DNA from 2 places in the Vreelandella neptunia genome. Region 2 is predicted to be linked to the other one. Evidence: predicted binding sites of a transcription regulator. Region 2 holds the regulator's gene; the other holds the start of a gene.
The links. Region 2 encodes LexA, which represses DNA repair genes until DNA is damaged. Its sites were predicted from a motif close to TACTGTNTANNTANACAGTA; they were not measured.

Region 1 (4,264 bases), 1.4 Mb from region 2:
CCCAGTTCAACGCCTCGGCGCGTTCGGCAAAGGCGCACAGTACGTCCAGCTCGGCTAGCGCTTGAGAGGTGCTTTGTAGCGCGTGAAGGCTGTTGTTAAGGTCGCCCAGCAGTTGGTCGTAAAGCCATTTTTCGCGAGTGAGCGCACGAGATTTGGCCGATAGCGCCTTATCCTCAAACTCTTTAAGCTCAGGAATAATAAACCGTTCGGCATTTTTCAGCGTTTGGCGTCGAATATAGTCGGCAGGCGCCTGCTGGGCTTGTGAACGCGGTAGTTCAATGAAGTAGCCGTGCACCCGGTTGTAGCCCACTTTGAGATTGGCTAGCCCCGTGCGCTCACGCTCGCGAATCTCTAGCTGAATCAGGTAGTCGCCGGCGTTCTCTGCCATGCCGCGATGCTCATCCAGCTCGGCATCAAAGCCGTCGGCAATTACGCCACCATCGCGGATCACCACCGGCGGATTTTCTACCAGCGCGCGGCTGAGCATATCGGCCATTTCTGGGTAGGGGCGAATATGCGGGCGCAGGTTATCCAGCGCGCTGCCGCTCTCAACCTCGCTAAGCTGCTGCTCCAGTTCCGGGAGTGTTACCAGTGCATCCCGCAGCCGCGCCAAATCGCGTGGACGGGCACTATATAGCGCCACCCGGGCCAAAATGCGCTCCACGTCGCCCACTGCGCTCAACGTCTCGCGCAGCGGCATATAGGCAGCGTCCAGACTTAGCAGCGCTACCCCCGCATGACGGGCCTGGACAATCTCGCGTTGACGCAGCGGGCGGTTAAGCCAGCGTTTGAGCAGCCGCGAACCCATGGCTGTGGTACAGGTGTCCAGCACGCTGGCCAGGGTGTTGTCGCTACTGCCGCCCAGGTTGATATCAATTTCCAGATTGCGGCGGCTGGCAGCGTCGATCACCACTGCGTCGTCGCGGTTTTCAACGCTGATCGCGGTTACGTGGGGCAGGCGCGAGCGCTGAGTGTCACGGGCGTAATCGATTAATACCCCGGCAGCAATCAGCGCGGTGGTTAAGTGTGCACAGCCAAAGCCGCGTAAATCCTGTACTTCAAACTGATCACACAGGCTGCGGGTGGCGCTTTCCAAATCAAACAGCCACTCGCCCTGGCGGCGCAGGCTGCGCTTTTGTGACCAGGCATCGGGTAGCGTTAGGCTTTCGGGCACCAGCAGCTCGGCCGGGGAGAGGCGCGTCAGCTCGGCGAGCATTTCGGCTTCGCTGTCTACTTCCAGTACGTTGAAGCGGCCGCTGGAAAGCTCCAGCCAGGCAAGGCCCCAGCTCTCTTTTCCAGGCGAAACGGATACCAGTACGTTGTCGCGGCGCGCATCGAGCAGCGCTTCATCGTGGAGCGTACCGGGAGTGACAATACGCACCACCTGGCGCTCAACAGGCCCTTTGCTGGTAGCAGGGTCGCCAATTTGCTCACAAATAGCCACCGACTCGCCGCCGGCGACCAAGCGCGCTAGATAGCCCTCAGCACTGTGGTAGGGTACGCCCGCCATCGGGATCGGCTTGCCGCCAGACTGCCCGCGCTGGGTGAGGGTAATATCCAGCAGCGCGGCGGCGCGCTTGGCGTCGTCGAAAAACAGTTCGTAAAAATCCCCCATGCGGTAGAACAGCAGTACCTCGGGGTGCTCGCGCTTGATCTTTAAATATTGCGTGATCATGGGCGTGTTAGGGGGAATGGCCTGTGACATGGGCGTCCTGATTGAGCAATTTCTTTGAGAAAGCTAAACGCAGTATTCTACGCTGAACAGACGACTCACTTGAAGGAGCGACCATAGTGCCCAGCGAAACTAGCCTGAAAAATCTCGATTTAACCCTGTTAGCTCAGCGGCTGGGGCGGCTGTGTAAGCAGCAGGATGTGGAAGTGACCGCTGCGGAATCATGCACGGGGGGCGGTATTGCCAGCGCCATTACCGAGGTGGCGGGTAGCTCAGCTTATTTCACGACGGGCTATGTAACCTATGCGAATGCCGCTAAAACTCGCTTACTGGGTGTGCCCGAGACCACGCTGGCCGATCACGGTGCCGTCAGCAAAGAGGTCGTTAAAGCCATGGTGATAGGCGCATGCCGTGAAAGTGGTGCAGGACTAGCCGTTGCCGTTAGCGGTGTGGCTGGCCCAGATGGCGGTAGCGATGCGAAGCCGGTGGGGACGGTGTGGCTGGCCTGGGGAGATACCGCTTCCCAGGAAGCTGAGTGCTTCCACTTTCCTGGAGATCGCTCGGCAGTTCGGGAGCAAGCCGTGCGTCAGGCCTTGGTAGGGCTGGTGGCACGCCTGAATGCGAGTGAAAAAGCGAGCAAGACGAACTAACCGTAAGAAAAAGGTGCTTAGGCAAAAAAGAGTGTTAAGAAAATAGATGAGAGAAAGCGCGATCAAGGATTTGTTTACGGCGTAATCTTTGGCATACTACTGGCTAATTATACAGCTTGTTATGAGGAATCTCTGAATGGCTCAGGATGACAACCGCACTAAAGCGCTAAACGCTGCACTCACCCAAATCGACCGTCAGTTCGGCAAGGGCACCGTCATGCGTCTAGGCGACGCGCCGCGTGTCGTCATGCCGTCGGTTTCCACCGGTTCATTGGGTCTGGATATCGCCCTCGGCATCGGCGGCCTGCCGTTTGGCCGTGTGTGTGAGATCTTCGGCCCGGAGTCGTCGGGTAAAACGACCCTGACCCTTTCGGTGATTGCTCAGGCGCAGAAGCAGGGCAAAGTGTGTGCCTTCGTGGATGCCGAACACGCCCTTGACCCCAGCTACGCAGAAAAACTGGGTGTTAATCTGGATGACCTGCTGGTTTCCCAGCCGGATACCGGCGAGCAGGCGCTGGAAATTACCGACATGCTGGTTCGCTCCGGCGGTGTTGATGTGATCGTTATCGACTCGGTCGCAGCTCTAACGCCGCGGGCTGAAATCGAAGGCGAAATGGGTGATTCCCACGTTGGCCTGCAGGCGCGTTTGATGTCTCAGGCGCTGCGTAAAATCACCGGTAATATCAAAAACGCCAACTGTTTGGTGATCTTCATCAACCAGATCCGCATGAAGATCGGCGTCATGTTTGGTAGCCCCGAAACCACTACCGGCGGTAACGCGCTGAAGTTCTATGCCAGCGTGCGTCTGGATATTCGTCGTACCGGCTCGGTGAAAGTGGGTGATGAAGTCACCGGTAACGAAACCCGCGTGAAAGTAGTCAAAAACAAGGTGGCGCCGCCGTTCCGTCAAGCTGAATTCCAGATTCTTTACGGTAAGGGTATCTACCACGCCGGTGAGGTCATCGACCTGGGCGTGCAGTGCAACCTGGTCGACAAAGCCGGTGCCTGGTACAGCTATAAAGGTAAGAAAATCGGTCAGGGTAAAGCCAATTCAGCGCTCTATCTGGAAGAGCACCCGGAGATCATGCTCGAAATCGAAACACAGATTCGTGAACAGCTCCTGGCCAAGCCCGATCCTAAAAAGGAGAAGGAAGATGCACCTGCCGAAGCAGCGGCAGAGCTGGATGCGGGTGATGACGATCTGCTTTAAGCCGATTCTACCCAAGCCGACGATGTCCAAGACAAACTGATGGCATTCACCTCCCAGCGTGATGCCACGCCCCGTGATATCGCTATTGGCTTACTGGCTCGGCGCGAATACTCCCGCGCCGAGCTCGCCCAGCGCCTGAAGAAAAAATCCTTCGACGATGCCGCTATTGATGAATGCTTGGATGCCTTGGTTGAGCAAGGGCTGCAGTCTGACGGGCGCTTTGCGGCCAGTTTCGTGCGCTCGCGCATTCTGCGTGGCCAGGGCGTGATTCGTATTAAAGGCGAGTTGCGCCAACGCGGTGTTGACCAGGAAACCCTTACTGCCGCTTTTGAAGAGGTGGAGGAGGGCGAGCAGGTCGACTGGTTTGAGCTGGCCAGGGAAACCCTGGCGCGGCGGTTTGATAGCCCCGGCGAGACGCCGAAAGAGCGCGCTAGGCGCGAACGCTTTCTCGCCAGTCGCGGCTTCGATTTCGAACAAATTCGCTACGCGCTCTCCTGTCTTTAATACGTTTTCCCCAGCCTGTAAAAATCCCCCTCTTACATTTCTAATGGCGCTCTAATACGCTTGTTCACCTGGTTGACCACACCGCTGATTTCCTTTCTGCCACTAAGTGCGGCTTTAGTCGTTTGACAACTGCGCTATAATGGCTGCTTTGCGACCCCTGAGGGTAGCGGCAACAGCGCCCTGGGACATCACGCTTTCTTGTTACGGATACCCTATGAAAAGCGCAGA
Region 2 (4,264 bases):
GTGATAGGTCCATTAAAAGGGGCGATGATTCTAGACGATCGTCTAGCGGTGTCAAAATCTGTGTAGTTTTGCCAAGGCAATCGTAGTTGGCAATCGATAAACTTCGATGATGAGGGCAGGTTTCCGCGAGGGCGCTGTTACCCCATCCATGGGCGCTACTTTCGCCGTCCCTGAAGCGAAAGACCCTCGCTTCAACCTACCCTCCCCATGTGATCATGGATTTTGAAACAATTGAAAAAGGTCAATCAAAGGATTGGCGGCCACCGTGCAACCAAACAGGTGTTCCCGGCAACGCTAACGAAAAGATATAGAGCAGATCAGGATTGCGTACACGAATACAGCCGTGGGACGCAGCTACTCCCATAGGCTCTTCATACGGCGTCCCGTGCAGGTAGATATAGCGCCTTTGCGAGTCCACCTGACCACCGCGGTTCACGCCTTTTTCCAAGCCACACAGCCACAGTATGCGGGTCAAAATCCAATCACGCTCAGGATGCTCTTTGGCGAGTTCGGGCGAAAAGGTCTCGCCCGTCCAGCGACGACCGCGAAACACCGCATTTTCGGGCATGTCTCCACCAATAGCGGCTCGCACATAATGCCAGCCGTGGGGCGTTTTACCACTGCCATTGCGCTCCCCGCTTCCAGCAGCACCGGAGGAGATTGCACACTCATGGAGCACTTTAGGCCCTCGCCAACAGCGCAGCGCCTGTTGGGTAGTATCAATCTCCAGCCAGATATTCTCAGTGGGAGGTAGCTCAGCTAGCGTAGGCGTTCGCATGTTTTCCTTCTTCAGGTTTGGCTTCTTCAAGGGTCATGGGTAACGGCGCATTCATGGCAGCCACAACGACAGGAAGCAAGCGTCTGACCAAATCACGCACCGAGACCTGTTCGTGGTAATCCTTCTCCGCGATATCGCGCAGTGCATCGAGGCCAGAAAGGGTAAATATTACCGTCCCAAGCATAAAGTGTAGCCGCCAAAAGCGCTCAGCGTCAGGCAGATCCGGCGTTGCTTTACGTACAAGCTCGGTGAAGCGGGTAAACACATCACCATACTCTTGCTGGATATAGCGCCTGAGATGCCCCTGTGCCTGGCTGTAGGCAAGACCGAGCAAGCGCATGAACACTTTTAAGCTATTACGTTCGGCGGGTACCGCAAGAACGGTGGTGGCCATGGTTTCGAGCAGTGTTTCAAGTGGAATAACACGACCAGCGTGTTGGCCTTCCAGCTCATCCAGCGCGGTATGAAAACGCTGAGTAAAAGGATCCAAATAGCGGGAAAAAACGGCCTGAATCAGGGCTTTTTTGGAACCAAAATGGTAATTAACAGCGGCCAGGTTAACGCGCGCTTTGCTAGTGATGTTGCGCAGCGAAGTTTCGGCAAAACCCCGCTCTGCAAACAGCACCTCAGCAGTATCGAGTATACGGGTCACCGTATCAGATTGAGCCATGTCGCTCTCCAGGGAAACAGGTGTTTAAAACATAGCAAAATACTATGCCATAACCTTGGTGGGCTCAACGCTTGATTTACTGACAAAATGTGGCAGGTTAAATAAGCAGAAACTTAGTTTCAAACGATTAAGGGGCCTCTGTTTAACGTAATGAGCGAAGACCAGACAAGGCAAAAATCAACGAAAAAGCGGAGTTTACGGGTTGTAAATGAGCATTTTGAGGCGATTTTTAACGCCGTATGGTCGAGCGCAATAGTTAATCAGAGGTTTCTTAGGAAAATTGTATAGACATAGTCGATAGGCACTGACAGGCCATATACTGGACAGAGGAACATACTGTATACTTAAACACTTATTGATTAAGTCGACATTTAGCTTGTTACTGTCTATTCACTATTTATGGAGTCTGGTATGTCGCGTCCGCTAACCGCTCGCCAACAGCACGTGTTTGATTTTATCGTTAAGACTATGGGCGAATTTGGCTACCCTCCTACCCGTGCTGAGATTGCCAAAGCACTCGGCTTCCGCTCCCCCAATGCGGCTGAAGAGCACCTGCGCGCGCTGGAACGCAAAGGCGTTATTCGCATTATCCGCAACACGTCTCGAGGCATTCGCCTGCCCAACCAGGAACCTCAAGAGACCCTCGATAGCGCAGTCACCGCGTTACCCGCTGCCAACGTTGAACCCCTGCCCGCTGGCCTGCCAGTGATCGGTGAGGTGGCCGCTGGAAGCCCCATTTTAGCCGCTGAACATATTGATCGTTACTGCCCCCTACCGGCTGAGTACTTCACGCCCAAAGCTGACTACCTGCTGCGTGTGCGCGGGCTTTCCATGAAGGATATTGGCATTTTGGAGGGTGATTTATTGGCGGTTCATCGCACCGACCGAGTGCGCGATGGCCAGATTGTGGTTGCCCGCTTAGACGATGAAGTAACGGTTAAACGCTTCAAACGCCAGGGGCATCAAGTGACGCTGTTTGCAGAGAACCCTGATTTTGCGCCCATTGAAATCGACCTGCGCTCCCAATCCCTCGATATCGAAGGCGTTGGAGTCGGAGTGATTCGAGGCGGTAACGGCCAGGCACTCGGCTAGCAGCCTGTCGGACTTAACACTGATCTACTGCGAATCCCGGTATTTTGGCCAACTTTATTCGATCGATTTCGTTAAATAGCGCGCTATTCGCCTCAATCGATCGATAAATTTGGCTCAAAATCCGTGCTTCTCGCGACGATCGGTCAAGCCCGACAGGCTGCTAGTCCCCACACTATTGCATGTCGATATAGCGGTGGTCATTGAAGGTGGCCACCCAGTTAGGGTGATAGACCAATAAAATACTTAGCAGCATGCCGGTAATAAACGCCTCTGAAGGCATTAACAAGGGCAGGAAGCGCGCGTACTCCTGGGCAAGGTAGATCGCCTCAGGGTCAGTCCCTGCGACGATAATCAGCACTACCGCCGCCAGACCTCCCCCTAGCGTTGCCAGCGCCGCGCCAAAAAAGCCGCAGGCAAACAGAAAGACCATCAAGTTATCCGGCAGGCGGCGATCTACCAGCCGCCATACCGTGCCAATAACGGCCGCCGGAACGATCCCGGTAACCAGCACATTTGCCCCCAACAACATCCATTCATTGCGACCAATCACCACCATGGCGATATTGATCAGCACGTTGCTGATCAGCGCTAACGGCGCTTTAAAAACCAGTGTCATCAATACCGTAAAGACAAGGTGCAGCGTTAGCCAATCAACCGCCTGCGCGCGAAGCTGCCACATAAGCATCACCGCCAGCGTGGCGCCTAACCAGCGGTGCTGAAGCGCGGTATCCTCGATCAATACCTGCCAGGGCCGCCGCCAAAGTGTCCACGCTATCACGCCCAGCGAGAGTAGCCAGGTGAGCAGCAGCGCCCAGGGCGCTAGTACACTTTGCGCAAATGACATGGCGGCCTCTAGGGTTGATGAGCGTTAACTAAATACCACTGTCTTGTTGCCGTGCACCAGCACGCGATCTTCCAAGTGCCAGCGCAAGCCCCGAGCGAGCACGGCTTTTTCTACATCACGTCCAAAGCGCACTAGATCAGTGGGTGTGTGGCAGTGGCTAACACGATGGATATCCTGTTCGATGATAGGACCTGCGTCGAGTTCCTCGGTTACATAGTGACAGGTAGCGCCGATCAGTTTAACGCCACGCTGGTAGGCTTGATGGTAAGGCTTAGCCCCGGCAAAAGAGGGCAAAAAGCTGTGGTGAATATTGATCACTCGCCCCGCATAGCGCGCGCACAGCTCGGGGGGCAGTATTTGCATATAGCGCGCCAGCACCACGCAGTCAGCGCGAGCGCTGTCGATTTCAGCTTGAACCTTGGCAAACGACGCTTGCTTATTGTCGGGGTCGACCGGCACATGGTGGTAAGGAATGCCGTACCACTCGGTCAGCGAACGCATATCGTCATGGTTGGAGATAACCCCAACAATATCGCAATCCAGCTCACCCGCCTGCCAGCGGTAAAGTAGATCTACCAAGCAGTGTGACTCCCGCGACACCATCAGCACTACGCGGCGACGCTGCTGGGTATCCACCAGTGACCACTGCATATTGAATTCGCTGGCCACCGGTTCAAACGCCGCGCGCAGTGCTTCCACCGACATACCCACCGAATCCGCCAGAATTTCATAGCGCATAAAAAAGCAGCCGGTTTCTAAATCAGAGTGCTGGCTGGCTTCGGTGATGGAGCCACCCTGCTGGGCAATAAAGTTTGAAACCCGTGCAACAATACCTACCCGATCAGGACAGGAAACCACTAAACGATAATAATGAGACATG

Region 1: a site for LexA is predicted at 2,420-2,439, ahead of recA (recombinase RecA). Genes of this name have one in related genera too.

What each region holds. Positions count from the first base shown of each region.
Region 1 covers NZ_CP140255.1:645,816-650,079, forward strand. The annotation lists gene mutS (DNA mismatch repair protein MutS) at 1-1,705, opposite strand, end outside; gene SR894_RS03075 (CinA family protein) at 1,789-2,322, shown strand; gene recA (recombinase RecA) at 2,459-3,532, shown strand; gene SR894_RS03085 (regulatory protein RecX) at 3,572-4,036, shown strand; gene alaS (alanine--tRNA ligase) at 4,251-4,264, shown strand, end outside.
Region 2 covers NZ_CP140255.1:2,004,948-2,009,211, reverse strand. The annotation lists gene SR894_RS09345 (L,D-transpeptidase) at 242-778, opposite strand; gene SR894_RS09340 (TetR/AcrR family transcriptional regulator) at 756-1,448, opposite strand; gene lexA (transcriptional repressor LexA) at 1,860-2,540, shown strand; gene SR894_RS09330 (energy-coupling factor ABC transporter permease) at 2,713-3,384, opposite strand; gene purU (formyltetrahydrofolate deformylase) at 3,409-4,263, opposite strand.